2 regions of the Brevundimonas sp. FV1ye4L genome follow, and region 2 is predicted to be linked to the other one. Evidence: riboswitches for the same ligand, from Rfam matches in the RefSeq annotation. Region 2 holds a riboswitch; the other holds the start of a gene.
What was found. Region 2 has a riboswitch for glycine ahead of gcvT (glycine cleavage system aminomethyltransferase GcvT). Riboswitches for the same ligand answer to the same signal wherever they lie in the genome.
Positions count from the first base shown of each region.

Region 1: it holds a riboswitch for glycine, as region 2 does, so the genes downstream of both, ACW17X_RS00175 (TonB-dependent receptor domain-containing protein) here and gcvT (glycine cleavage system aminomethyltransferase GcvT) in region 2, are expected to answer to the same signal.

Region 1 covers NZ_CM178734.1:39,623-54,184, reverse strand. Annotated here, with positions in the region: gene ACW17X_RS00220 (TonB-dependent receptor) at 1-1,434, opposite strand, end outside; gene ACW17X_RS00215 (FecR family protein) at 1,538-2,482, opposite strand; gene ACW17X_RS00210 (RNA polymerase sigma factor) at 2,479-3,036, opposite strand; gene ACW17X_RS00205 (LysR family transcriptional regulator) at 3,346-4,242, opposite strand; gene ACW17X_RS00200 (MFS transporter) at 4,355-5,545, shown strand; gene ACW17X_RS00195 (alpha/beta hydrolase) at 5,567-6,661, shown strand; gene ACW17X_RS00190 (cupin domain-containing protein) at 6,658-6,984, shown strand; gene ACW17X_RS00185 (amidohydrolase family protein) at 7,066-8,061, opposite strand; gene ACW17X_RS00180 (S9 family peptidase) at 8,092-10,032, opposite strand; gene ACW17X_RS00175 (TonB-dependent receptor domain-containing protein) at 10,127-12,814, opposite strand; glycine riboswitch at 12,989-13,076, opposite strand; gene ACW17X_RS00170 (ABC transporter substrate-binding protein) at 13,285-14,343, opposite strand; gene ACW17X_RS00165 (response regulator transcription factor) at 14,432-14,562, shown strand, end outside.
Region 2 covers NZ_CM178734.1:226,836-241,397, forward strand. Annotated here, with positions in the region: gene ACW17X_RS01050 (tRNA1(Val) (adenine(37)-N6)-methyltransferase) at 274-1,029, opposite strand; gene ACW17X_RS01055 (polyprenyl synthetase family protein) at 1,228-2,169, shown strand; gene ACW17X_RS01060 (squalene/phytoene synthase family protein) at 2,159-2,824, shown strand; gene gcvPB (aminomethyl-transferring glycine dehydrogenase subunit GcvPB) at 2,937-4,505, opposite strand; gene gcvPA (aminomethyl-transferring glycine dehydrogenase subunit GcvPA) at 4,518-5,864, opposite strand; gene gcvH (glycine cleavage system protein GcvH) at 5,931-6,296, opposite strand; gene gcvT (glycine cleavage system aminomethyltransferase GcvT) at 6,307-7,422, opposite strand; glycine riboswitch at 7,478-7,557, opposite strand; glycine riboswitch at 7,562-7,658, opposite strand; gene ACW17X_RS01085 (autotransporter domain-containing protein) at 8,046-9,851, shown strand; gene ACW17X_RS01090 (GGDEF domain-containing protein) at 9,874-10,437, opposite strand; gene purE (5-(carboxyamino)imidazole ribonucleotide mutase) at 10,619-11,110, shown strand; gene ACW17X_RS01100 (5-(carboxyamino)imidazole ribonucleotide synthase) at 11,111-12,193, shown strand; gene ACW17X_RS01105 (COQ9 family protein) at 12,334-12,981, opposite strand; gene rpsU (30S ribosomal protein S21) at 13,182-13,436, shown strand; gene ACW17X_RS01115 (Do family serine endopeptidase) at 13,589-14,562, shown strand, end outside.

The DNA.
Region 1 (14,562 bases), 190 kb from region 2:
CAGCGCCTTGACCCGGAACCGGTCGCTGAAGTCATGTTCGACGCTCAGCGTGCCTTGCGTATATTTGGTCTCAAGCTCGTCGTAGCGGGTCTCGGTCTCCACATCGACGTCGTCGAACAGGCCGTAGACCATGTCTCCGTTCGCATCGACGACGCCGTCGCGGACGATGATTTCAGGACGCCCGCCTTGCGAGGCGTTGCGGGCGAAGGACAGCGCCTCCAGCCAGTTCTCCTGACGGGTCGCCTTGAAATCTGAGTAGAGCAGATCGAGGTTGATCAGGGTGTTTTCCTGCGGACGGAACTGGACCGATCCGGTCAGACCCAGACGTTCCTGATCATGCGTCAGCCGGCCGTAACGCGGGAAGCGCGGCGAATAGACATCGGCGTCACGCGCCTCTGCGAACGGCGACGCGACATTATATCCACCCGCCTCTGTCCCGTTCAGCCAGCCGCCGGAGCCGTGGCCTTCTTCCAGCAGCTGGCGCTTGGTGTAGGCGACCGAGACCAGTGCGCCGAGCCGACCATCCAGCCAGGTATTGCCGGCCAGGGCCGCGAAACGCGGGTCCCACTTCCGCGACAGATCATTGTAGCCGTACTGGCCAGACAGAACGAGATTGGCGCCGGAATAGTCGAACGGCCGGCCGGTCTGCAGATCGACCGTAGCGCCCAGCGAACCCTCCTCGGTCTCGGCCGAAGCGGTCTTTCGCACAGTGATGCTGTTGAAGAGTTCGGACGCAAAGACGTTGAAGTCGAAGGCGCGGTTACGGTTGGCTCCGCCGGAGCTGTCGGTGCCCGACGCCGTGCTCTGGCCCTCGACGCCATTGATGCGCACCCGCGTAAATTGCGGCCCCAGGCCCCGCACGGTGATCTGGCGTCCCTCGCCGGCGTCACGCGCAATGGAGACGCCCGGCACGCGCTGGATCGATTCCGCCAGGTTGGCGTCGGGGAAGTCGGCCATGTCTTCGGCCTTGATCACATCGACGACGCCGTTCGCCCGGCGCTTGGTGCTCAGGGCACTGCTCAGCGAGGCGCGGAAACCGGTTACCACAATGGTTTCAACTTCGGCCGTCTGGTCTTCGACCTCGCTTCCCTGGGCCGCGCTCTGGGGCAGGACGGCGCCGGCGGCGAGAACCGCCGTTCGTCCGTCGTTCGACGCCACCACCAGATTGCTGCCCTGAAGGAGACGGCCCAGGCCCTGATCGACCGAATAGGCGCCTTGCACGGCAGCCGTCCGTTGGCCGGCGACCGCGTCCGTCGAGGCGAGGATCTGCAGGTTCGCCTGACGTGCGAAGGCGGGCACGCCGGTCGACGCCGGTTGGGCAGGAACATTGAACTGTCGCGCTTGCGCCTGCACCGCGCCGGCGCTGGCCAGAGCCAGCGTGCTGACGGCGATCATCATTGACGCCTTGGCGCCTTCGTACCGCGAAATGGGCATGCGGCGGCCCTCCCTTCTGTTTCCTGGTTCCCGGACCCTTCTGACGAGGGTTCCGAAGACTCGATGTCCGGCTGCCGATTTTCCGTCGCCGGACCGAAAAAATTCAGTCCGGCCCTCCCAGCATGATCACGCCGTCCGAGGTTTGAACGCGAACGCCATGGGCCACGGCGACAGCGGCGGCGAAGCTTTCCGGCTCATTGGTGCGGAACCAGCCGATGACGGTTCGCCGCTCCAGATCGGGATCGACGACCACGATCTTGCGACTGTTGTAGCGATTGAACTCGGCGACCGCCGCAGCGACTGTGTCGCCGTCGAGCACGATGCCGCCTTCGCGCCACGACAGGGCGCGATCCATTTCCAACGGCCGCTTGACCGGGCGGGACGCTCCCCCGTCGTCGCTGACGAAGACCTGTTCGCCGGCGGAGACCCTGCGACGGGCGCTAGCGCCCGATTTGCCGGTCCAGACCTCGACCACCCCTTCAGTCACCATGACCTCGGCGCCCACGGCCTTGCGCCGCACGGCGAAGGCGGTTCCGACCGCCTGAATACGAACGGGCCCTGCGGCGACGACGAAGGGGCGGGTCCGATCCTTGGCGACCTGGAACCAGGCCTCTCCACGATCCAGCTTCACCCTGCGCACGGACGTCTCGAAGGCCACTTCGACGGTCGTATCCGTATTGATCGCAGCCATGGAGCCGTCGTCCAGCGGGACGCGGCGAATTTCCCCGACCTGGGTGCGGTACAACTGACGCGACAACAGGGGCGTCAGGACGACGCCCGCGACGCCGGCCGCCGCGAGCCCCAGGCCGCCCAACACTATGCGTCGGTCCAGTTTCGGGCGCGGCGTTCGCGCCTGTGACGTTTCGACCGGCGCCACGAGCAGGCTCAAGGCCGCCCTCGCGCGCCACAAGGCCCCCTGTCGCCGGACATCGCCGCCCAGCCAGTCGTCGAGCGCGGCCTGCTCGCCGACCGTCATCGGCCCGGCGTCCAGCCGTACGGCCCAACGCGCAGCCACCTCTTCAATTTCGGACGGGGTGTCGCGGATCATGCCCGACGCTCTTCGGCGGCGTCTGCCCGCCCCTTGGTTTCGTCCTGAGCCAGGGCGGCGAGCAAAACCTTCAGCCCACGACTGGCTTCGTTCTCCACCACATTCTCGGTCACGCCCAGCCGGGCGGCGATCTCGCGCTGCGAAAGGCCCAGTATCCGCCGCATCTCAAAGATGCGCCGGCTGCGTTCGGGCAAGGTGGCGACGATCTTCATGACGCGTTCGAGTTCCTTGCGTCCCCCGGCGATACGTTCGGGCGACGGCTCGTCCCATTCGATGCGCAAGGCGTCGAGTTCCGTCACGGCGTCGATCCTGACGATCCGCGCCCGACGCATCTGTTCCAACACGATCGAACGCGCAGTCTGGAAGAAATACGCGCGCGGGCTTTCGATCCGCTCCACCTCCTTCAGATTGGCAAGTCGGCAATAGGCTTCCTGAACGACGTCATCGACATCGTTGGATGTGACAAGCGAACGCTTCAGCCAGACGCGAACATCCCGCTCATGAGGCAGCACCTCCTGCGCCAGCCAACGCACCCGCGCCTGCTCAGATTCCACTCCACCCGATGCCAATTCTCTCCCCCTTCAGGAGGACGATGAGTGAAGACGGACTTTCCGTCAAAAACCATGAGGGAAGGTCCAGAGCGTCTCTGCCGACGGCGACTCTGAATCAGGCCTGTCTTAGGCAATCGCACCAAAGAGGGCTGAGCCCGACCTCTCGCAGGTACGCCGCCGTGGATCATCCGGAGAATTACTCAGCTACCGTCGGACGGGCCGCGTAGGCCGGAAACGCGCCAGGCAAGGTCTTTCGCTGATGCCGCAGATGCGCCAGCAGCGGACATTGACGTCTGGCTGGAAAGCAGTCCTTCAGCTCCCTCGATGGCGAAGCGCATCCACCACAATCTGGAAAGCGGCGAGGTTCTGGCGACGGCTGGGATAGTAGAGGAAATAGCCGTCGAACATCGGAGACCAATCGTCTAGGACGAGTTTCAGCGCGCCTGACGAGATCCTGGACGCGACAATGTCCTCCGGCACGTAGGCGATCCCCAGCCCGCTGACCGCCGCGTCGATCATGGCGTAGGAGTTGTTGAAAGTGACCTGGCCGTCGACCCGAACGCGCAGGGCCTGACCGTCCTTCTCGAACTCCCAGGCATAGAGGCTGCCCGCCGACTCGTGGCGCATGTTGATGCACGAGTGGGCCACCAGGTCCTTCGGGTGAGAGGGCCTGCCGCGCTCGGCCAGATAGCCGGGCGAGGCGACGGCGACGAGACGCCAGTCGGGACCGATGCGCACGGCGATCATGTCCTTCTCAACGCTTTCGCCCAGCCGAACGCCGGCGTCGAACCGCTCCTCGACGATATTGCGGAAGGTGCTGTCGAGGATCAGCTCAACCTGGATCTCGGGATAGGCGGCCAGCACCGGCTTCAACTTAGGCCACACAACGCTGTCCAGCGCATGATCGGACAGGGTCAAACGGATGGAGCCCGCCGGCCTGTCCCGCACGCTGGTCAGGCTTTCGATCTCCTGTTCGATCTCGGCCAGGCGCGGCATGATCGTCTGAAGCAGCCGCTCGCCCGCCGCCGTGGGCGCGACGCTGCGGGTCGTGCGGGTCAGCAACCGGATGCCGAGGCGCGTCTCAAGCTGCCGAATGGCATGGCTGAGGGTGGACTGCGCCACGCCGATCCGGGCGGCAGCCTTGGTGAAGCTGCGCTCCTCCGCGACGATCTGGAACCAGGTCAACTGGTTCAGGTCCGGTCCGGCCATGGACGGCTTCCTCGATTAATCGCCTATATCGATTAGTTCATGCCGATCTGCCTGACTAATCGTTTTGATCGCCGGCGCCTAGTTTGTCCCTCGACGAACGAGGGAGACGACCATGCCCGCGGCCACCGCACCGACATCGGAAGCCACGACACCGACCGCCGCTTGGGGTGCGATGATGTCGATGGCGCTGTGCGTGGCGTTGCTGATCGCGTCCGAGTTCATGCCGGTCAGCCTGCTGACACCCATGGCCGAAGGTCTGGGCGCATCGGTTGGACACACCGGCCAGGCCGTCTCAATCAGCGGCTTGTTCGCCGTCGTCGCAAGCCTGGGGGTAAGCACGGTCGCGGGCCAGCTTAACCGAAAATGGGTTCTAGTCGGCCTGACAAGCCTGATGGGCGTGTCGCTGTTGTTGGTCGCTGCAGCGCCGAACTTCGAGGTCCTGATGGCGGGGCGCGCCTTGCTGGGCCTGTGCATCGGCGGCTTCTGGGCGCTGGCGACATCCGTCATCATGCGGCTGGTCCCGGCGGCGGATGTGCCGCGCGCCCTGGCTCTGATGTATGGCGGACAGGCGATCGCCGCCGCCTTCGCTGCGCCGATCGGCAGCTATCTCGGCGGCCTGTTCGGCTGGCGCGAGGTCTTCTGGGCGCTGACGCCGCTCGTGGCCGCCAATCTGGTCTGGCACCTCGTCGCCTTGCCGTCGCTGCCGGCCCGTGGACAGCGGGGGATCGGCGGCATGATCGACCTGCTGCGCCGCCGGTATTTCCTGGTCGGCCTGATCGCTTCGATGCTGTCGTGGGGATCGGCCTTCACCCTCTTCACCTATCTGCGGCCCTTCCTCGAACGGGTCACGGGCGTGGATGTCACCGGCCTGTCGATCCTGCTGCTCGCACTCGGCTGCGCCGGCTTCGTCGGCACCTGGGCCTCTGGCCGTTTCATCAAGGGTGATGTCTCCAGGCTTCTGCGCCTGCCGGCCCTAGTCATGGGCGCGGCCACCGCCGGCCTACTGCTCGTCGGCGCCTGGCCCACTGCGGCGGGTCTCCTCCTGGTCGTCTGGGGCGCGATGAACACCGCCATGTCCGTGATTTGGATGACCTGGATGTCGCAGAACGCCGACGACGCGCCTGAGGCCGCCGGAGGCCTGATGGTCGCCGCCGTCCAGACCTCGATTTTGCTCGGCGCCGTCATTGGCGGCCTCCTGCTGGACCACCTCTCGATCCGCGCCGTCCTGATCGCCAGCGTCGCCCTCGCCGCCATGGCTGTCCTGATCGTCCGCGACGGCCGCGCCCTGCTGAAACCCCGCTGAACACACACCCGGAGCCCCGACATGACCTCGACCTCCCCCAACCTTCAGACCCGAACATCCCCCGCGATGGACCCTAGAGGCCTGATCAAACTGACCGGCGCCGGCATGACCGCCCTGGCCGCCGCGTCGCTCCTCCCCACCTCCGATGCAAAGGCGCAGACCATGACCAATGACTGGGACAAGGTGTTTCCCCGTGACGAGACCGTCGATCATCAGAAGGTCGTCTTCACCAATCGCTTCGGCGTCACCCTGAGCGGCGACCTCTATCGACCCAAGGGCCGGGACGGCGAACGCCTGGCCGCCATCGCCGTCGGTGGTCCATTCGGTGCGGTCAAGGAACAGTCGTCGGGTCTCTATGCCCAGACGATGGCGGCGCGCGGTTTCGTCGCCCTGGCCTTCGATCCGTCCTTCACCGGCGAGAGCGGCGGACAGCCCCGCAACCTCGCCTCGCCCGACATCAATACCGAAGACTTCATGGCGGCGGTCGACTTCCTCGGTCTGCACCCCTCGGTCGATCAAGAGCGGATTGGCGTCATCGGGATCTGCGGATGGGGCGGCATGGCGCTGAACGCCGTCGCGGTCGACAAGCGGGTCAAGGCCGTCGCGACCAGCACCATGTACGACATGAGCCGCGTCATGTCGCGAGGCTACAACGACAGCGTCACCCCTGCGCAGCGGACGCAAACGCTTGAACAAGTGAGCCGTCAGCGCTGGGTCGACGCCCGCAACGGCGTCCCGACCTATGGTCCCAAGGGTAATGTGCTGAGGGGCGGCGAACCCCAGTTCATGGTCGACTACCACGACTTCTACATGACGCCGCGCGGCTACCATGCGCGTGCGGTGAACTCCGGCAACGCCTGGACCGCCACCACCCTGCTCTCGTTCATGAACTTCCCGCTCATGACCTACATCGCGGAGATATCCCCCAGGCCCATTCTGCTGATTCACGGAGAGAACGCCCACTCGCGCTATTTCAGCGAAACGGCCTTTGCGGCGGCGGCCGAACCCAAGGAACTGCTGATCATTCCGGGCGCAAGCCACGTCGATCTCTATGATCGCGTCGATCTGATCCCGTTCGATCGGCTGACCCAATTCTTCCAAGAGCATCTCTCATGATGACTTCGGTTCTCTCAACCACGGCAGCCCTGTTCGGCGGCGAAGCCGCCCCGCAGACGCCAGGAAACGCCCCCTTCATGGATATCACCCGCAAGGCCGACCAGACCACCGTCGAGGGTCCGGCTGAATGGTTCTCGGGACGCGTCACCATCACCAGCCTGTTCCAGCGCGAGGCCCCGTCGCGCGTCAGCGGCGCCATCGTCCACTTCGAGCCCGGAGCCCGCACCGCCTGGCACGTCCATCCGCTAGGCCAGACCCTGATCGTCACCGAGGGCGTCGGGATCAACGAAATATTGTTCCGCCCGACCGCGCAGGAGCCCTAAGTCTCTCAAAAGCTTTTTGTCGGGTGATCGCCAGATCACCCGGCGATGCAGCTTTAAACGGCCTCCCGATGACCGATATCGTCACCTCACGGCAACGTGTCGTTGCCTCAGAGCCGCCGCTTCTTGGGACGAGAGCGGCAACAACCCCATGGCGTCGTTCAGATATTCGTCCAAAGGCCCAGAGAACGGCCAGTCCGAACCCGGCACAAAACGCTCAACGCCGATTCCCCTCATGGCCTCGACCAGTCGCGCCCGGCTTTCCGGCGTTGTCTCAGCATCGAAGACCTGAGCTAGGTCAAAAAAGAGATTCTGCGCCGTGTCAGGCCGTTCCGCCAGAATTTGCCGAAAACCCTCCAATGCGTCCCAGGTGTTCGCGTCCAGCCCGCCCCAGCCGCCGGAATGCGCGATAACGACGGGGATGTTGCGGGCGTGGGGCAGTATCTCTTCGACAAAGATATGGACGTCTCGCGCACCGTAGTCCTCTGTGCGGGTGCGCATGTGGATCATGATGGTCAGTCGGGCGTCGGATGCGGCGTCGAAGACGTCCGCTAGGCGACGGACGTGGGCGGGATTGCGCAGATCGACACCCGAGTTGGTCAGGTGCAACTTCAATCCGTCGGCGAAAGGCTCGTCCCTCCACGCTTCGATCTCAGCCAGAGCATCGGGCGCCACCGGGTTGACCGACACGAAGGCGACCAGTCGCCTTGGATGCGCCGCCGCCGTGGCCACGGTGAAGGCGTTGGCGTCGTGAACCCGCGTTGCGGCGTCGGCCAGGGGGGGAACCATCATCGGGCTTTCAGCCAGATAGGCCGTGGACATCATCCAGGCCGTCTGCACCCCCGCTTCGTCCATATCCGCCAGCAGAGCATCAGCCGTCCGCGGTTCGACGAAGGCCGGGTCGCAGGCGCCGAGCCGTCCCGGACTGCCGCAATAGGCCGGCAAAATCTCGAGAATAGCCGGCGAATGGACGTGGACGTGATGGTCGGTCTGAACCGGGATGCGGGTCTGCGCCATCGCGGGCGCGGCAAGGAGCGTGGCCAAAACCGCGCTCGCCACGACGATGCGTTTGAAAGTCATGGATGGATTTCTGAAAGACGCCGGTCAGGCTCAGCGCGCGGCGTCGCCCAACAACGTCTGTTTCCAGAACAACAGGCTGGTCCAGAAATAGTAGTCCTCGTTCTCCTTCTTGTGGAAACCGTGGCCCTCGTTCTGCGCCAACAGGTGCCAGGCGGTGCCGCCGTTGCTGCGAACCGCGCTGACGATCTGGTCCGCTTCGGACGCCGGCACACGGGGGTCATTGCCGCCTGTGGCGACCAGCAGCGGAATAGTGATCTTGTTCACGCTGGTCAGGGGTGAGATCGCCTGAAGCTGAGCGCGATGGGCCGGATCACGCTCGTCGCCGTATTCCACGCGCCGCAGATCGCGACGATAGGACTGGGTGTTTTCCAGGAAGGTGACGAAGTTGGAGATGGCGACGTAGCAGTTCGCCCCCTTCAGCCGGTCGCTGTAGTGCACCGCCGTAGCGTAGCACATATAGCCGCCGTACGAGACGCCGGTGACGGCGAAGCGCGCGGCGTCCAGGGTCGGATCGACCTCCAGCGCGTCGAGGAAGGCGCCGATGTCCTTGACCGAATTCTCGCGTTGGAACGGGCCGTTGTCCAGATTGACGAACCGCGTGCCGTAACCCGACGACCCCCTCACGTTCGGGAAGAAGAGGGCGACGCCCAGCTCGTTCAGCAGATAGTTCTGAGACCCCAGAAAGTCGGGGCGGGTCTGGCCTTCCGGCCCGCCGTGGATGTCGACGATCAGGGGGCGCTTGCCGGGAAATTTGGTCGCGTCGGGCCGATAGAGGAAGCCGGACACGGTCTCGCCGTCGAAGCTCTTCACCTCGACCAGCTGGGGCTCGATGTTGACGGCGGGGTCCAGGCCGCCGGTCTCGCTGTGGGTCCATTGGGTGACGGCCAGGGTCGTCGGATCGATCGAGAATGCGTCGCCGGACACACGTGCGGACGACAGGCTCAGGCCGATTGCGCCCCAGGGGGCGATGTCGATGGCCGGACCGATGCTGTAGGGGATGACGCCCTGGGGCAGGCCGGTGACGACACGCACGGCGCCCGTGGCGACATCCATGACCTTGAGCCGCGAGACGCCCGCCTCGTTCACCGCATAGGCGACGAAGCTCCCGTCGGGCGCCAGGGCATAGTCGCTGACGTCCCACCGGGTCTCGGGACTGACGGGAACGAAGCCGCCCTGCCCGATCCGCCCCAGACGCAGGAAGTCTGACGCCTTGTTCGACGTCGCCCAGACCGTGCCGTCGGCCGCATACTTGGGATCGACATAGGAGACCTGCTCTGCCGGATCGGTCAGAGGGGTCATGCGGCCGGACGCCAGATCCAGCTCATAGACCACGGCGTTGTTGATCGACATCCGGTTCAGGACGAGGGCCTTCGTCCCGTTCTTGGAGAAGTCGGCGATGTTCCAGCCGCCGCCGGAAACCTGGGCCACCAGACGGTCTGTCGAGGGATTTTCAGGATCGACGACATAGAGGTCCATGTCGGCGCCGTTGCGGCGCGACGAGGCATAGCCGACCCGTTTCCCGTCCGGGCTCCAGGCGCCGAACCAGTTGCGGCTCTTGCCGTCGGTGATGCGGGTCAACCGGCCGCCGGACAGGGTGTAGAGCTGATAGAATTCGTCCCCGCCATTGTCCTTCTGGACCAGCAGGGTCTGGCCGGACGGCGACAGGGCGCCGGCCAGGATCGGCTCCGCCTCGAAACTGATCTGCGTGCGTGCGCCGTCCGGACCGGCGACGACATGAAGCTGGTCCGTCGCGCCGAACCGGGTCTTGATCAGCATCGAACGATCAGCGACGTTCCAGCCCAGGAAGGCGGCCCGGCGCGCCTGGAGATAGGGCTGGGTCGCCGCGACCAGATCGTCAGGCACCGCCGGCAGGCCGTCCGCCACGATGGCGGCCGGCTTGGGCGCTTCAGCCAGGGCCGCAGGGGCGACGCCCAGGGCGAACAATAGGGCCATCGGCAGACGGGTAATCATGGAACAGACCGTGCAGTAATTGGGAGAAGCAAATGGGGGAGATCGCCGGCCCCCTTGGAGGAGCGGGGCCGGCGATCCGGAGCGCGGACCAGAACTAGAAGCGGTACCGCGCGCCAACCGTGACGTACCGACCGATGACGTCGTAGTACGGCGAATAGAGCGACCCGACGGGCGGGTCCTTGTCGAACAGATTGGTCGCGTTGGCGTACAGCTCGACCCCGTTCGCACCGTAGTGTGCCAGGTCGGCCGTCAGCCCCAGATCGACATAGGTGTAGGCGTCGATGTGGTTGTTCGAGATGGCGACGGTGCTGTTGTAATCGCCCGCCGAGATATAGCGGGCCCGCAGGTTCGCGCCGAACACCTCGCCCTTCCAGCCTAGGCTGGCGTTGACGCGCAGCTTGGGCACGCCCAGACCGAAGGAATAGCCCTGGGATTCGACATATTCGATCTCGGTCACGCCGTCGTCGGTGGTCAGGCTGTTCACCCAGGTGCCGACCAGACGCATGGTCACCCGGCCCGTCGCGCCCGGAACCCAGAGATCGGCGTCCGACGCATAGGACGCCTCGGCGTCGATTCCGTCCGTGTGATACTCGGCCAGGTTCACATAGGTGGACAGAGTGCGGGTCAGGTTGCCGGCCGCATCCCGCTCGACCTTGGTGCAGAGATCGAGGTTGCCGTTGTAGCAGCGGTTGACCAGATCCTGGGCTGCAATGGTCGTGATCACGTCGTCGATCTTGATGTCGTAATAGTCGAGCGACAGGTTGAGACCGGGGATGGACGGCGGCGCATAGGTGACGCCGAGGGTCAGGGTGTCCGCCGTCTCGGGACGCAGGTTCGGATTACCGCCGCCGTTGTTCAGCGTGTAGACCAAGGCCCCGTTCTTGGCCGGATCGTTGATGTTGTTCCAGCCGGTCGTGGTGGTGGTGAACAGCTCCGATAGATTGGCCGAGCGGATGTCACGCGACTGGGTCACGCGGCCGCGGAACCCGGGGAAGAACTCGTTGGTGGCGCCGACTTTCCAGGACCAGATCGAGCCCGTGGTGTCGTAGTCCGAGATGCGGGCCGCTGCGTTGAACTGCAGATCGTTTAGGATCGGCAGATCCTTGACGATCGGGACCAGGACTTCGGCGAAGGCCTCCTTGACGCTGAACTCGCCGGACATGGCCGAGAAGCTGAAGGTCTTGAAGGCCTTGGCGGCGTCCAATTCGCCGACGCGCTGATCGGTCTGCTCCTTGCGGGCTTCCAGACCGACGGCGATCGATACGTCGCCGGCCGGCAGGCTGAAAGGCTCGCCGCGCAGGCTGACCCCCGCCACGTCCAGCTTGGTCGTGGTGCGCTGTTGCGGGGTGCCGGTGACATAGTCGATGGCTTCCTGCGTCGGCGAACCCAGGCCGAACAGATTGATCGGGACGCAGCCCGAGTTGGCGTTTGTGAGAGTTACGCGGCAGACCGCCTGCCCCGTGCCGGGATCGATTACGGAATCGACCGCATTGGCGAACTCGGTCTTCAGCAGGAAGCCGGGCGTGTCGATGTTGTTCTCGAACTCGCCGTGGCTGTAATAGACACCCCAGCGCCAGCTGTCGCCGAACTCGCCGTCCACGGCGAGAGTGGCCTGGGTGGTGACGCGCTCGAAATCGATGGTCGAATAGGACAGGTCAGAGTTGAAACGTCCGAAGGTGAAGGAGGTCTGACCGGCGTCCGCCATCTGCTGCTTGATCACGTCGGACAGGAAGGCGTTGTCGATGCTGATCGTCAGGTCGCCGCGGTCATGGTCACCGAACCAGACGTAGTTGTTCCACATCCGCGAGTGACGGACATCGGCCGTGACCCGCAGCTTGTCGCTGATCTCATAGACCGCGCTGGCCAAACCGGTGTAGCGGCGCTGCGGCGTGACCAGGGGGCTGAGGTCGTCGTTCGACGGACCTTCGCCGCCGATCGAGTTCGTACCGCTGACCGTGCCGTAGCCGAAGGCGCGCAGCGTGCCGTCGGAGTTGAACACCTTGCCGGCGTTGACGCCTGACATGATCAGGCCGCCATAGGCGGCGTTGGCGAAGCCGACGTCGGGCGTAATCGCACCGTTGACCGTGGCCCACCGGCCGATGTTCGGGCGCGAGGTCTTCGGGATGACGCCTTCGTTGTCGAGATACTCGCCGCCGATGACGAAGTGACCGCGACCGTCGGCGAAGTCCGTGCCCCAGGCGCCTTCGAACCGTTCCTGTTCGGCGTCGTCATACGAGGAGATGCCGTATTCGGCCCCCAGCTTGCCGCCGGTGAAATACCGGTCGATGCCGATGTTGACGACGCCGGCCACGGCCCCCGATCCCCAGGCTGCGGAGGCGCCGCCGGTGACCACGTCGACGCTCTTGACCAAGACCGACGGCACGGCGTTCAGGTCGTTCTCGCTGGAGACGCGGCGCCCATCGATCAGGACCAGGGTCCGGTTGATGCCCAGACCGCGAAGATCGACCGGTGCGTTGCCGGCGCCGGTGTTGGTGCCGGTCGTCTGGGCCGAGGTGGTGGCGCGAAACTGCGGCATGTCGTTGAGCGCGGCGGCGATATTGGGACGGGCCCCGACCGACAGATCCTCGGCGGACAGGTGGATGGTCGGCGTCGGCGCCTCGAAGCCGGCGCGGTCGATGCGCGAGGCCGTGACGACGATTTCACCAACGGAAGAGTCGGCGTCCGCAGAGCCTTCTGCTTCCTGGGCGTGAACCGAAGTGGCGCAGGCCAATAGCGCAATAGCGCTGCAATAATGGGTCAGGTGACGGTTAAGACGAGACAAAGCGAGATTCCTCATGGCGACGACGCCCCTCCCCAGGGATGCCCAATGCGACTGACGCTCTCCGGCGTCCGTTCGCCCCCGCTGTCATTGGGCCTGAGAGTTTCGGGCCGTCGCCGACCCTTTCTCCTTCGGCGAGGCCGCATCCCCCGGATCCGGCCTTCTCTCCAGCGTTCCTTCAGCAAGACGGTCCGTTTGCCTGAGCGTTTCCGGGGCGGTTGCGCCTTCGGCGTCGGCTGGAGCCGATCTCTCCCGCCTTGCTGAAGCCGAGTAAGATCGACCCTCTCGTTTGTGTCAAATACGCTGGTTGTGCAATTTTATTGCCCAAATAGGCGCAATATTCGCCTATCGTTGCTATGCACGCGTAGATCCCATTGGCCAGATCCGCCGCCCGCTTCGCGGCGCCGGCCGCCATGACGGCGTCGTGACAGGAAGTCGGGATTCGGATCTTTTGGAGTTATCCACAGGAACGATCACGGCGCGGCCGGATCTGAAGGCGCCCTGACGCCGTCCCGCATCGCTTCGCCCCATCGGGTAAGCAAGGTCGCGCGGCGCGCTTGATCCAGATTGGCCAGCAGGGCCGGCCCCACCCGGACAGGTCGAACACCCGGCGCGGCGGGACGCATGGGCGCATACACATCGTCGCGGACTGGTCGAACCCCCAGGGCGCCGATCACCCGCTGCCCTTCTCTGGACAGAAGGAAATCCAGAAACAGCCTCGCCGCATTCGGATGGGCGGCGTTGCGCGGGATGAAGGCCACGCGCGAAACCGACAGGTGATAATCGTCCGGCGTGATCAGTCCGATCTCTGGCGCGCGCGCCGCCCAGGACGCACCGTAGGACTGGTTCATATTATAGGCGAACGCCATCCGCCCATCGGCGATCTGGCCCATCATTCTCTGCCCCGAAGTGTCCAGCCGCGGACGTTGGGCGCCCAGCGCCTCCATCAACGGCCAGGCGTCAGGATAGATCTGCACGTCCGCCGACAACTGCATGAGAGCGACGCCGCTCCGTTCGGCGTCATAGAGGGTCACACGACCGTCAAACACCTCTGGCCGGCTTTTCAGCAGCCGGAGCAGATCCGCATGACTGCGGGGCGCCAGATCGGGCGCGAGCCGGTTTCGATTATAGGCGAACACGATCGGCTCCGCCGTCAATCCATAGCCTTGATCACGCCATACCGACCCGTCGGGCATGGCCGCGCGGTGCGGCGATCTATAGGCTTGGGCATAGCCGTCGTTGATCAGCTTGACCTGCACGTCCATCGCCGTGCTCCAGACCAGATCCGGGCCATCCAACCCGCTGTCCGCAAGCCGCCGCACCTCCTCGGCGATCCGAGTGGAGTTTATGTCCTCAAGACGCACCCGGATCTCGGGCCAGCGACGACGAAAGGCCTCCAACACAGGGCCCATCAGGCTTGTGTTGGTCAGGATGTGCAGCGCCTCTTCTCGCCGCGCCAGCCAGCGCACCCGCGGCGCCGTCCCCGCGCCTTCCGGTTCCGGCGAACAGGCGGCGGCGCTTAACCCGGCCAAGCCGAGAAGCAGATGTCGTCGATCCGTTTTCACCGCTCCGGCTTTCTGGTTATGTGTCACGCATGATCCGTCGCCCCCTCTCGTCGCCATGAGAATACTCGTCGTCGAAGATGACAAGGCGTTGCGGCATTCGCTCGAAGCCAGTCTTCACGATGCGGGTTTCGACGCAAGGTGCGTCGAAAGCGGCGAACAGGCCCTGCAGCTCGAGAGCGCTGAGGT
Region 2 (14,562 bases):
GGCCCACCGGCGGACCCCTCATCCGGCCCTTCGGGCCACCTTCTCCCGCAAGGGGAGAAGGAAAGTCGGTGGGCGCCATCGCGCACAATGACGCTGGTCTCACTCTTGCGTTTTCAACCGCTTGCCCGTTTCTCGCGCCGTCTTTCCCACCGGGGTTCGCCGCGCCTGTAAAATGCGTCCCATGACCCACGGCGGCGCCATCTCAATGCATAGTCTGTCGCCTTGGCGGTTTGGCGGTTTGTCACCCTGTTTTTACGACAGGGCGCCAAACCCTCACCAACCCAGCGCCGCCTCGCCCCTCAGAATCGCCTCGGCCTCGGGCGTGTGTTTGGCCCCCGAGCGGTCGTGCAGGACCAGGGGCGGCAGCAGGCGCAGGGGCGCCTTGCCGGTCTTGATCGCCTGGACCAGCACCCGCTTGGCAGGCTGGTCGACAAACGGTTGCACCGGGCGGATGGCGAAAGAGCCCGCCTTTTCCCCCAGCAGGGCCAGCAGGTCCGCCAGACGGTCGGCCCGGTGGATGATCACGATCCGGCCCCCCTCGCGCACCGCTTTCAGCAGCAGGCCGGTCCAGGCCGCCAGGCCGTCGTCGGCCATCCAGGCGCCCTGTTTGCCCGGCGCCGGCGCGCGCAGGGCGCCGGGGTCGTCGAAGAAGGGCGGGTTCGACACGGCCCAGTCGAAGGGCGTCAGGTCCAGGGCGCGAAACCCCGCCGCCACATCGCCGTCGATGATGGTGGTGCGATCCCCAAACCCGTTCAGCGCCGCATTCTCGCGCGCCAGATCTGCGGCGAGCGAATCGCGCTCCAGGCCCGTCAGCGACGTCCCGTCATGACGGGCGGCGATCTGCATCAGCACGGCGCCGGCGCCGCAGCCCGCCTCGAACAGCCGCTCGCCCGACCTGGGCGCGACAGCGGCGGCCAGCAGGGCCGCATCCATGCCGGCGCGATAGCCGCGCGCGGGTTGCCGCAGGTGCACGCGGCCGTTCAGCAGGGCGTTCTCCACGACATCCGGCGCGGCGGGGACGGTGTCCAAACCTCAATCTCCTTGACCCTCCGGGGGTCGATCACCATTGTGCGCGCCATCGCGATCCGGCAAGCGGACGCGGTCGGAATTAGCTGCGCGGCGGACGTCGCGCGACCTGTGAAAGAGTATCTCTTGGACGTTGTCCCCGCCGCCTTTCCCCGTCCGAAGGGGGATGTGAACGCCCTCGTCCGGCTGGCCGGAACCGACATGGCCGAGGTGGATTCCCTGATCATCGACCGGATGCAATCCGACGTGCCGATCATCCCCAAACTGGCCGAACACCTGGTCTCGGCCGGGGGCAAGCGGTTGCGGCCCCTGCTGACGGTCGCCGCTGCAAGGGCGTCGGGCGCTGAGGGGGACATCCTGTCGCCGAAGAAGCTGGCCGCCGCGGTCGAGTTCATCCACACCGCCACCCTGCTGCACGACGATATCGTCGACGCCTCCGAACTGCGGCGCGGCAAGGTCGCGGCCCACCTGATCTGGGGCGCCCCCACCAGTGTTCTGGTGGGCGACTTCCTGTTCGCCCGTGCTTTCGAGCTAATGGTCGAGACCGATTCGATGCGGGCCCTGGGCATTCTGGCCCAGGCGTCGCGGGTGATCTCGGAAGGCGAGGTGCTGCAGCTGACGCGCGCCCACGACCTGAACCTGGATCAGGCCACCTATCTGCAGATCATCTCGGCCAAGACCGCCGAACTGTTCGCCGCCGCCGCCGAGGCGGGAGCCGTGGGCGCCGGCGCCGATGCGGCTGCGACCGCCGCCCTGCGCGACTACGGCATGGCCCTGGGCATCGCCTTCCAGCTGGCCGACGACGCCCTGGATTACGGCGCGACGGCCGAGGCCCTGGGTAAGAACGCCGGCGACGATTTCAACGAGGGCAAGGCCACCCTGCCGCTGCTGTTGGCGGTCGCCCGCACCCGGGGTCGCGAGGACGATTTCTGGGAGCGGACCGTGACCAAGGGCGAACGCACGCCTGAGGATTTCGCCCGCGCCCGCGAACTGGTCGTCGGTTCCGGCGCCATAGGCGCGACCCTGGATCTGGCCGGCGACTATGCCGATCAGGCCAAGGCCGCCCTGTCGGTCCTGCCCGCCACGGACTGGCGCGCGGCCCTGGAAGACCTGGCCGATTTCGCCGTTTCGCGTGCCGCCTGAACCTGTGCATGAACCCGATCCGGCGGCGGTGGCGGGAACCCTGGACGCCCAGGTCCGCGCCGCCGACCTGGACCGCTGGCTCTCTAGCCGCCTGGTCGCCGACGAGCGCGCCCGCGCCGACCTGATCACGCTGTACGCCTTCGAGGCCGAGCTGATGGCCATACCCACGCGGGTGACCCAGCCCCTGCTGGCCGAGATGCGCTACACCTGGTGGGCGGAACAGCTGGACGGGGTCTTCGCCGGGATCGCGCGCAAGGGCCATCCGGTGCTTGAGGCCCTGACCGACCTGGTCGCCCGCTACGCCCTGGACCGCGCCCCCCTCGACGCCCTGATCGAGGCTCACATCGGCCGCGTCCACGGCGAGCCCCACGACCTGGACGCCTTCTACCTGGGGCCGATGCAGACGGCGGTCGATGTGCTGGCCGGACCGGGCCACGCCGACAAGGTGGTCGAGGCGGGGCGGGTGCGGGGGCTTGGACAGGTGGGGCGCGCGGACGAGGCGAGGGCGGGGCGCAAGGCGGCGAACGCGGCGTTGAAGGGCTTGCCCCCAGCGGCGTTTCCGGCTGTGGCCTCGGCGACCTTGATACGTGCGGATGAGCCCGAACCGGTCAAACGCCTCCGCCTCATCTGGGCGACCCTCCGCGGGCGGATTTAGGTCGCCGCCTACGCGCAACACCCCGGATCCATACCCTCGGCCTGGAAGCGGGATACCGCCGCCGGCTTCGGGATTATGGACCTTAGGATGATGGGACTTGTATTCGCCAGCCTTAAGCGGCCTGGTTCGACCCTTCCGGCGCGGACCAGCGCAGGACCGGCGAGCGGGCGGCGCGGGTCTCGTCCAGGCGCTTCAGCGGGGCGTGGAAGGGCGCGCCCTTGAAGCGATCCACGTCGCCGGCTTTCGCGGCCTCGGCCAGCAGGCGCATCGCGTGGATGAAGCGATCCAGCTCGGCCTTGGACTCGGTCTCGGTCGGCTCAATCAGCATGGCCCCGTGGACGACCAGGGGGAAATACATGGTCATCGGGTGGAAGCCCTCGTCGATCATCGCCTTGGCGAAGTCCAGCGTGGTGATGTCCGTGCCCTTCAGCCATTCGTCGTCGAACAAGGCCTCGTGCATGCAGGGGCCGTCGGGGAAGGCCGCCGACATCAGGTCCGACAGTCGGGCCTTGATGTAGTTGGCGTTCAGCACGGCATCCTCGGCCACCTGACGCAGGCCGTCGGCGCCGTGGCTCATCATGTAGGACAGGGCGCGCACATACATGCCCATCTGGCCCTGGAAGGCGCACAGGCGACCAAAGGCCTGAACCGCCTCGTCCTCCTCGCGCTCGATCAGGCGATAACCGTCCTCGTCGTGCACGACCCAGGGCGCCGGGGCGAAGGGCGCCAGGGCCTCCGACAGCACCACCGGACCCGCGCCCGGCCCGCCGCCGCCGTGCGGCGTCGAGAAGGTCTTGTGGAGGTTGATGTGCATCGCATCCACGCCCAGGTCGCCCGGACGAACCCGGCCGACGATGGCGTTGAAGTTGGCCCCGTCGCAGTAGAAGTAGGCGCCCGCTTCGTGCGTCAGCCGGCTGATCTCCAGGATGTCGCGCTCGAACAGGCCGCAGGTATTGGGGTTGGTCACCATGATGGCGGCCACGTCGTCGCCCAGCTTCGACGCCAGGTCGGCCACGTCCACGCGGCCGTCCTCGGTCTGGGCGACCTCGACGACGGTGTAGCCGACGAAGGCGGCGGTGGCCGGGTTGGTGCCGTGGGCGCTGGTGGGCACCAGAACCTTGCGGCGCTTCTCATGCTGGCCCGAGGCCTCGTGCGCTGCGCGGATGGCCATCAGGCCGCACAGCTCGCCGTGCGCGCCCGCCTTGGGCGAAAGGGCGACGGCGGGCATGCCGGTTAGGGTCTTCAGCCAGTGGGCCAGCGTATCCATCAACTCCAGCGCGCCCTGCACCGTCGAGATCGGCTGCAGCGGGTGGATGTCCGAGAAGCCGGGCAGGCGCGCCATCTTCTCGTTCAGACGCGGGTTGTGCTTCATCGTGCACGAGCCCAGCGGATAGATGGCCAGGTCGATGGCGTGGTTCTTCTGGGACAGGCGCACATAGTGGCGCATGGCCTCGGGCTCGGACAGGCCGGGCAGGCCGATCGGATCCTTGCGGACCAGGTCGCCCAGGTCCGAGCCATCGGTCTTGGGCTCAGCCAGATCGACGCCGGTCTTGCCCCAGCCGTCGCCCTCGAAGATCAGGGCTTCGTTCTGCAACAGGCCGCGGCCGCCGGTCAGGGTGGCGGGCTTTGAAGCGACTTCGTTCGGGGCGGTCGGGCGGCCGACAGTGTTCATGGTGCTCATGGTCGTTATCCCTTACGCGCCGAGGACTTTGGAGAGCGACTTGGCGAGGATCTGGATGTCGACATCCAGGGTGGTCTCGGTCGCGGCGACCAGCAGGACGTCGTCCATGCCGGCGTCGGGGGCCAGGCGGCTGTAGGGCACGCCGGCCAGCACATGATGATCGGCTAGGGTAGAGACGACCTCGGCCGCGTTCCTGGGCAGGCGCACCGCGAACTCGTTGAAGAAGCGGTCCGTCAGAATCTCGACGCCGGGAATCGCCGCCAAGGCGTCGCGCGTGGCGACGGCCTTCTCATGGTTCAGCAGGGCCAGTTTACGCAGGCCCGTCTCGCCCAGCAGGCTCATGTGGATGGTGAAGGCCAGGGTGCAGAGGCCGGAATTGGTGCAGATGTTCGACGTCGCCTTGTCGCGGCGGATATGCTGTTCCCGCGTCGACAGGGTCAGGACGAAGCCGCGCTCGCCGTCGGCGTCCACCGTCTCGCCGGTCAGGCGGCCGGGCATCTGGCGGATCAGCTTCTCGCGGGTGGCGAACAGGCCGACATAAGGACCGCCGAAGTTCAGGGCGTTGCCGATCGACTGGCCCTCGGCCGCGACGATGTCGGCGCCCATCTCGCCGGGCGACTTCAGCAGGCCCATGGACACCGCCTCCGTGACCACGACGATCAGCAGGGCGCCGGCGGCGTGGGCGGCCTCGGCGATCTTCGTGACATCAGTTGCGGTGCCGAAGACGTTCGGGGTCTGGACGACGACGCAGGCGGTGTCGGGACCGATCTGGTCGATCACGGCGGCCTCGGCGTCCAAGGCGGGAGCCAGAACTTCCGTCTCAACGCCGACGGCGTGGACCACGGTCTCGGTCGCCTTGACGTAGTGGGGGTGCACCCCGCCCGAGATCACCGCCTTGTTGCGACGGGTCACGCGGGTCGCCATCAGCACGCCCTCGGCCATGGCGGTCGAGCCGTCATAGAGGGAGGCGTTGGCCACCGGCATGCCGGTCAGGTTCGCGACCTGGGTCTGGAATTCGTACAGATACTGCAGGGTCCCCTGGGCGATTTCCGGCTGATAGGGGGTGTAGCTGGTCAGGAACTCGGACCGCTGGATCACGTGATCCACCGTCGCCGGGACATGGTGCTTGTAGGCCCCTGCGCCGCAGAAGAAGGGCACGGCGCCGGCCGTGGCGTTCTTGGCCGCCATGGCGGACAGGGCGCGTTCGACCTCCATCTCGCCGGCCACGCGGGGCAGGTCCACCGGCCCGTCCAGCCGCGCCGCCTCGGGCACGTCCACGAACAGGTCGTCGATCGATTTCGCGCCGATGGCGGCGAGCATCGCCGTGCGGTCGTAGGGCGTCAGGGGGAGATAACGCATGGTCTTGTCCTGGGCCATGAAAGGCCGAAGACCCGCTGACTCTTAATCAGCGGGTCCGATGGGGGCTTAGAGGGTGGCGAGGAAGGCGTCGTAGGCGGCCTGGTCCATCAGGGCGTCCAGCTCCGAGGCGTCCGACACCTTGATCTTGGCGAACCAGCCGTCGGCCTGCGGGGCGGAGTTGACCGTTTCCGGCGCGGTCGACAGGGCGTCGTTGGCCTCGACCACTTCGCCCGAGACGGGGGCGTAGACGTCCGAGGCGGCCTTGACGCTCTCGACCACGGCGAAGCTGGCGCCCTTGGCGACGGTCTTGCCGACCTCAGGCACTTCCACGAACACCACGTCGCCCAGAGCGTCGGCGGCGTGCTTCGAGATGCCCACGGTGGCGATGTCGCCGTCCAGGCTGACCCACTCGTGATCCTTGGTGAACTTCATGATCTGATCCTCAGACGGTCTTCGGTTTGCGGTAATAGCGCTGCGCCACGAAGGGCATGGCGACGACTTCGGCGGCGGCGGACTTGCCGCGCACGATGACCTTCAGGTCCGTGCCCAGGGCCGCAAAGGCCGGCGGCACGAAGCCCATGGCGATGTTCTTGCCCAGGGTGGGGGAGGGGCCGCCCGAGGTGACCTTGCCGACGACATTGCCCTCTGCGTCGGCGATCTCGGCGCCTTCGCGGGCCGGGGCGCCTTCCTTGACGATCAGGCCCACGCGGACGCGTGCGGCCCCATCGGCCAGTTCCTTCAGGATGCGGTCGGCGCCGTTGAAGTCCGCGCGCTCCTTGCGCGACTTGGACAGGGCGAAGGTCAGCGCCCCTTCGACCGGCGAGGTCGTCGGGTCGATGTCATGGCCGTGCAGCGGCAGGCCGGCTTCGAGCCGCAGGCTGTCGCGGGCGCCCAGGCCGATCGGCTTGACGCGGGCGTCTTCCAGGATGGTGTTCCAGACGCGCTCGGCCTGGTCCGCCGGGACCGAGATCTCATAGCCGTCCTCGCCGGTATAGCCCGAACGCGAGACATAGCAGTCGACGCCGAACAGCATCAGCCGGGCGCATTCCATGAAGCCCATTTCCGCCAGGATCGGTTCGTGGGCGGCCATGACCTCGGCGGCCTCCGGCCCCTGGATGGCGATCAAGGCGCGGTCCAGCACCGTTAGCTTGGCGTCGCCTTCGAGGTTCGCCTCCCAGAAGGCGAAATCCTCGTCCTTGTTGCCGGCGTTGACGACGACGAACAGGCCGTCGTGGTCGGGGCGGCCGGCCATCAGGTCGTCGATGATCCCGCCGTCCTTGTTCAGCAGCAGCGAATACTTCTGCTTGCCGGCCTTCAGGATTTCATAGTCGCCGGGCACGAACCGCTCGAACTGGGCGGTGGCGTCGGCGCCGGTGATCTTGCACTGGCCCATGTGAGACACGTCGAACAGGCCGGCGTGTTCGCGGGTCCAGCGGTGCTCGGCCAGGACGCCCTCATACTGAACCGGCATGTCATAGCCGCCGAAGCCCACCATACGGGCCCCCAGGGCGCGGTGCGCGGCGTTCAGGGGCGTGGTCTTCAGGGTTTGGTCGGTCATGGTTCAGACTTTCACGGTCGCGTGTTTTGGCGGAGCTCCGCCGTCGTCGCGCCCCCGCTGTCCTGAAGCCTGAGAGATTCCGGCGGTCAGACCGCCTTGCTCCGTCGGCGCGCCCCTAAGAGCGGCTTTCCAGCGTCCGTATGCTGTCGCGGTCCGTTTGCCTGAGCGTTTCCGGGGCGGTTGCGCCTTCGGCGTCGGCACGCTGAAAGCGCGCCGAACTCTCCCGCGAGAGCGCCCGACCTAAGGCATCGACTCAGGCTCAAAGTCAAGCGCCGTCGGCCCGATCTGGCGCGCATCTACGAGCCGCATGGCCATTCCGAGGACAAGCTGTACCCGGTCGTAGTCTATTTTCACCGTTCAACGCACGAGTTCTTCGGCATGGCCATGGTCATGCCCGACGCTATGGCGGCCCAAACCTTCGCCGCCCACGAACTGAAGCGCGCATTCGATACGGCGATCCTGCCGATTTGACCTTGCTCAAAGCCTAGAAAGACAGGGGTGAGATGTCCCGTACCCGGTACGATTTTAGGGCATGCTTCCCTAGCGGCATCTTGCGCTCGCCGCAGAGTGGCGCATCCTCCCGTGTAACGGTCGCGATACACGACGATCGTGGGAGGAAATAAATGTCACGCTATCTCACCGGCGGCGCCGTCGCCGCCTTGGTCGTCGCCGCCTGCGCCTTTGCGGGCTCGGCCTCGGCCCAGACCTACAACCGACTGGTCGTGTTCGGCGACAGCCTGAGCGACAACGGCAATCTGTATCTCGCGTCCGGCGGCACGCAGCCGCCCAGCCCGCCCTATTTCCAGGGGCGTTTCTCGACGGGTCCGGTGTTTACGGAACTGCTGGGCTTCAACGCGGTCAATTTCACCGGATCCGTCAGCGGCAGCATCAACTACGCCTTCGGGGGCGCCCGCACCGACGCCTCGGTTGGCCCGCCGCCGGGCATGCTGACCCAGTTGGCCGCCTACACCAGCAGGGGCGGGACCTTCGGATCCAATGATCTGGTCAGCGTCCTGGGCGGCGCCAATGACATCTTCCAGGGCCTGCCTGCCGCCGGCGCCTCCGCCAGTCCGGTGGCGGCCATCACTCCTGTGGCGACGACGGCTGCCGCCAACATCAACAGCCTGGTCAACAGCGTCGCCGGGGCGGGAGCGGGGACCGTACTGGTGACCAACCTGCCCAAACTCAGCCTGACTCCGCAGTTCCGCGGCACGGCGGCGGCGCCCCTGGCCGATTATGCGGTGACGACTTTCAACTCGAGCCTGCTGACGGGTTTGAACACGACGGCGGCCGCGCGGCCCGGCAGCAACATCATCCTGATGGACCTGTTCAAGATCGGCGACACCGTGGCCGCCAATCCCGGTCAGTTCGGCATCACCAATGTCACCCAGGCCTGTTTCAACGGGGTGACGGTCTGTTCGAACCCTAACAGCTACTTCTACCTCGACGGGGTGCATCCGACCGCAGCTGGGCACCAGATCATCGCTCGTCTGGCGACCGACTACCTCTATTACGGCGATATTGGTTCTCAGGCGGCCTTGCAGGGCGAAACCGCCTTCCGGCACCGCGAGGACGCCCTGGATGCGGCGAGCGAAGCCCTGTCCGGGCGTGAAGCCTGGGAGGCCGGCGTGGCGGTCACCGCCTCGGCCATGGTCGACAGCGTGGATACGGACGCCCGGGGCGCGGTCACTGAATCGTCCAGCGACGGCTGGGGCGGTCGTATCGCGCTGGAGGCTGGACCGTCGGCGAATTGGCGCTTCGGCATGGCCGGCACGGCGCGCAAGACCGATGTCGAGAGCCAGGCTCTGACGTTCAACGTCGAGAGCTTCGGCCTGGATCTGTATGGCGGCTGGCGCTCAGGCGACCTGTTCGTCAATGCGGCGGTCGGGGTGGCGCGCGACAATATCGACGACATCGAGCGCACCACCAGCCTGGCGCCCATCGTCCACACGGCCGAGACCCGCGCCTTCAGCACGGGCGCTCGACTGCAGGGCGGGATGTGGTTCGACATGGGGGGCGTGGCCCTGTCGCCGCGCGCCGCCGTGACCTGGGCGACCAGCGACGTCGACGGCTATTGGGAGCAGGGCGTCGCCGCCCAGTACCAATATGAGGACCGCGAGATGAAGGCGATCAGCGGCGAGATCGCGCTGCGGGCCGAGGCGGAAATGGGCGGGTTCGGCCTGTTCGCCGAGGGCGGCTATCGCGACGCCCTGGACGACAGTTCGGACCCGGTGCGCGTCGGGATCTACAACAACCCGGCGCAGGTGCTGGAGCGGGAGGTCGAGGATCCCTTCGGCGGCCAGTTCCTGGCCTCGGCCGGGGTCGAAGGCTCGGTGGGACCGGTCAAGGTGACGGTCGCCTATCGTGGCCGGTACGGCGAACACGCCGACAGCCATATGGGCGGCATTCAGTTGCGGCTGCCGTTGTAAGACAAAGGGCGGGGAAGGGGCCTCAGCGCCCCTTCTTGCGCACCCACATGGCGGCGTCGGCCTCGGTCAGCCAGACCTCGGGGTCCGAATGGCCGTCCCAGGCGCGGACGCCGAACGAGCCGCCCAGCGGGGTCTGCTCGCCGTTCCAGACGAAGCCTTCCGTCTTCAAAGCTTCGGCCAGCTGGCGCGCCTTGGCCCGGCCTTCCTCGACGCCGGCGTTCAGCATCAGCAAGGCGAACTCGTCGCCGCCCAGTCGCCCCACGGCGTCTGATTCGCGCAGGTGGCCCAGCATCATCCGCGCTACGGCCACCAGGGCGGCGTCGCCAGCGGCATGGCCCAGCCGGTCGTTGACGCCCTTGAACCCGTCCATGTCGAGGTACAGTAGCACCGCAGGCACATCGTGCCGCTGGCAGTAGGCCATGGTGCGCTGGAGGGCGGCGATGAAGCCGCGGCGATTGAGGGCCGGGGTCAGGACGTCGTGATCCGCCGCCGCCTCGGCCGCAGCGGCGCGCTGCTTCCAGGCGTCCAGCTCGGCGCGCAGGCGCTCGATCTCGGCGGTCAGGTCGTGTTCGGCCACGTCGGTCACGGCGCAGGCAGGCTCCGGCGGCGCGACTCAGTCGGACGCGCGATAGGCAGATGGTAGAGGCTGAACGGCCGAGATTGAAGGCGGGGCCGTACCGAAACCCATCTCAACCTCAGCCTGTTTCGGTTGCGGGCGTCCGCCGCGTGCTGTAACGGGCGGCCTTTCCGCGAGGGGCCTTGAAGATATGGCGACTTCCGCAACGCCGGTGGCGATCATCATGGGCAGTCGTTCGGACTGGCCGACGATGAAGCTGGCCGCCGACAAACTGGATCAATTGGGCGTCGCCTGGACGGCCAAGGTCGTCAGCGCGCACCGCACCCCCCAGCGGCTGGTCGAGTTCTCGACCGGCGCCAAGGCGGCGGGTTTCAAGGTCATCATCGCTGGGGCCGGGGGCGCCGCCCACCTGCCGGGCATGGCCGCCTCGATGACCGAACTGCCGGTGCTGGGCGTGCCGGTTCAGTCCAAGGCCCTGAAGGGCATGGATAGCCTGTTGTCCATCGTGCAGATGCCGGCCGGGGTTCCGGTCGCCACCCTGGCGATCGGCGAGGCGGGCGCCGCCAACGCCGGCATTCTGGCCGCCCAGATCCTGGCCCTGTCGGACGAGGCCCTGGCCGCACGTCTGGCCGCCTTCCGCGCCGCCCAGACGGATTCCGTCGCCGAAACCGTCGAGGACTGAGTGCCCACGCTTCCGCTTCCCCCCGGTTCGACCCTCGGCATTCTCGGCGGAGGCCAACTGGGCCGGATGCTGAGCCAGGCCGCGTCGCGCCTGGGCTTCGACGTGGTGATTCTGGATCCGGAGCCGGACAGCCCGGCGGGCCGGGTCTCGACCGCCCAGATCGTCGCCGCCTATGACGATCCCGAGGCCCTGACGGCTCTGGGTCGGGCGGCCGATGTCGTGACCTTCGAGTTCGAGAACGTGCCCGCCGCCTCCATCGAACGGCTGGCCGAGGCCGGGGCCCTGGTCGCGCCGGGCCCCACGGCCCTGCGCGTGTCGCAGGACCGGGTGGACGAGAAAACCTTCCTGAACGCCGTCGGCGCCCCGACGGTCGCCTTCGCTGTGGTCGATACGCTGGACGATCTGGTCGTCGGCCTGACGGAACTGGGCCTGCCGGCCCTGCTGAAGACGCGTCGCGAAGGCTATGACGGCAAGGGCCAAGTCTGGATCCACACCATCGAGGACGCGCCTGCGGCGCTGGAAAGCCTGGGCGGTCGCCCGGCGATCCTGGAGGCCAAGGCGACCTTCGTGCGCGAGCTGTCGGTCATCGCCGCCCGCGACTGGGACGGGCATATGGCGGTCTATCCCCTGGGGGAGAACCGCCATGAGGGCGGCGTCCTTCGCACCACACTTGCGCCCGCCGCCGTGGACGAAAAGACCCAGGTCCGCGCCCGCGCCATCGCTGAGGCGATCCTGGACGGTCTGGATTATGTGGGCGTCGTGGGCGTCGAGCTGTTCGACCTCGGGGACGACATCCTGCTGGTCAACGAGATCGCGCCCCGCGTCCACAACACCGGCCACTGGACCCAGGACGGCTGCGTCTGCGACCAGTTCGAACAGCATATCCGCGCCGTCGCCGGCTGGCCTCTGGGCCCGACGACGGCCCATGCCCGCGTCGAGATGAAGAACCTGCTGGGCGACGAGGTCGATGAGTGGCGGGCTTTGTCGGCCAAGGCGGATGAGCGTCTGCACCTGTACGGCAAGACCGAGGCCCGGCCAGGCCGCAAGATGGCGCATGTGAACCGGGTGCTGGGGGCGGTCTGAGTTCACCCATTGCCCCGTCATCCTCGGGCTTGACCCGAGGATCAGATGTGGACCTGGCGTTGCGTATCACGTTCGCATAAGCGGCGGATGGCCCGGTCCTCGGTTAAAGCCCGAGGATGGCGGAAAAGGGGGAGTTGGCTTTACTCCCGCGCCCCGTACCGCACGCGACTCAGTACATCCGTCACCTTGCGGAACGGCGCTTCGAAGTCCTTGCCGGCCTTCCACTTCTCGAAGGCCATGACGTTTTCGATGCGGCGGGCGACGAAGGCTTCCGCCGCCTCGCGGCCGTCGAACCAGCGCATCGTCAGGGCGGGGATCAGTATGCCCGACAGGATGGTGCGCTTCGAATAGTGGTTCCAGTCGGTCGATTCGTCGCCGGCCCAGCGCCACAGATGGTCGGCGCTTTCCCAGGCCAGTTTCAGGCCCAGATCGGCATTGACCGGCAGGGCGAGGAAGGCGGCGCAACGGCGCGTGGCCTCCAGGTCAGCGGCGCCGGCCTCCATCCGTTCGGACACGGCGCGGGCGATTCGTTCGCGAATCTTCAAAGACTTGGCGTCGATCGCCGCCAGGGCTTCCAGCGCACGGGCGTCGTGACGGCGCGACAGCAGGGCGGCCAGATCGCGCGCGCCGTTGGGCAGCAGCAGTTCCTCGTCGCCGCGCGACAGGCCGCAGGCCTCGCAGGCTTCGCGGACCAGACGGGCGTTCCAGCCCAGGGCGGGCGCTCGGGCGACGGCCGCGTCCAGCACGGTCTGTTCAGTCCGGTCGGCCCAGTCGTCATTCTGTGTCATGGGTCGATCATACGCCGGTCCGATCGGGGTTTCGAGCCTCGAAGAATGGTTGCGACGAACTGGCCAGGCGATCTGGACAGAAACGGGCGGCTCGTGTACTAGCGCGCCTTCATCCGAGGGCTTGGCTTTCGGACGCTGATTTTATTTGTTCGCCCGTCTCCCTCAACAGGACGCGGCGGGCGGCCAAAGGAGAGTTCAACCTGGTACAGATTTTCGTTCGCGATAATAACGTCGATCAAGCGCTGAAAGCCCTCAAGAAGAAGATGCAACGCGAAGGCAGCTTCCGTGAAATGAAGCGCCACGTGCATTACGAAAAGCCGTCGGAAAAGCGCGCCCGTCAAAAGGCCGAGGCTGTCCGTCGCGCTCGCAAGCTGGCTCGCAAGCGCGCCCAGCGCGAGGGTCTGCTGCCCGCGCCGAAGCCGCGCGTTCCGGGCGCCGGCGCCGGCAGCCGGTAAGTTCTCGCGAACTGAAGAATTCGAGGCCGTCTCCGCAAGGAGGCGGCCTTTTTCTTGGTCTGGCTCTGATCCGTCGTTGCGCCGCACGCCTTGATCCCGCCCGAAAAGCCGGGCGGTATGGGGAGATTGAAGGCTGTGCTTCCCGGATGACAATGACGACTCGCTCGATCGTGCTCGCCGCCGCCCTGGCCCTGTCGGCCTGCGGCAATCCCACCAACTCCAAGGCGCAGGAGGGCGAGTTCGCCCAGCCGACCCGCACGGCCCCCAGTGACGCGGCGGGGATGAAGTCCAGCTTCGCCCCTGTGGTGCGATCGGCCGCTCCGGCGGTGGTCAATATCTCGGCCCGCAGCGTCCAGCGGGTCCAGGCGGATCCCTTCTTCCAGTTCTTCGGCGGCGGCATGCCTCAGGCGCGGGTGGCCGAATCCGTGGGCTCGGGCGTCATCGTGCGATCCGACGGAATCGTGGTGACCAACAACCACGTCATCCAGGGCGCCCAGCAGATCAAGGTCGTGCTGAACGACCGGCGCGAGTTTCCGGCCACCGTCATCCTGGCCGACGAGCGCAGTGACATCGCCGTGCTGAGGCTGGAGAACGTCAGCGACCGCCTGCCGGTCCTGGCCATCGACGATCAGGAGGAGCAGCAGGTCGGCGACCTGGTTCTGGCCATCGGCAATCCCTTCGGGGTGGGCCAGACCGTGACCAACGGCATCATCTCGGCCCTGAACCGGACTGAGACCGGCATTTCCGACAGCGGCTCCTTCATCCAGACCGACGCGGCCATCAACCCCGGCAATTCCGGCGGGGCGCTGGTGGACATGGACGGCGACCTGATCGGCATCAACACCGCCATCTTCTCGCGCTCGGGCTCGTCCGCCGGGGTCGGGTTCGCCGTGCCCGCCGCCATGGTCAAGCGGGTGGTCGATTCGGCTCTGGGCGGGGCCAAGGCGGTGGTCCGACCGTGGCTGGGCGTAAAGGGCGACACCGTCACCGGCGACATCGCCGGCAGCCTGGGCCTGAGCCGGCCGCAGGGGCTGGTGGTCACCGACGTCTATGCGAACGGTCCCGCCGCCCGCGCGGGCATCCGCCAAGGCGACGTCATCACCGCCGTGGACGGCCAGGAGATCAA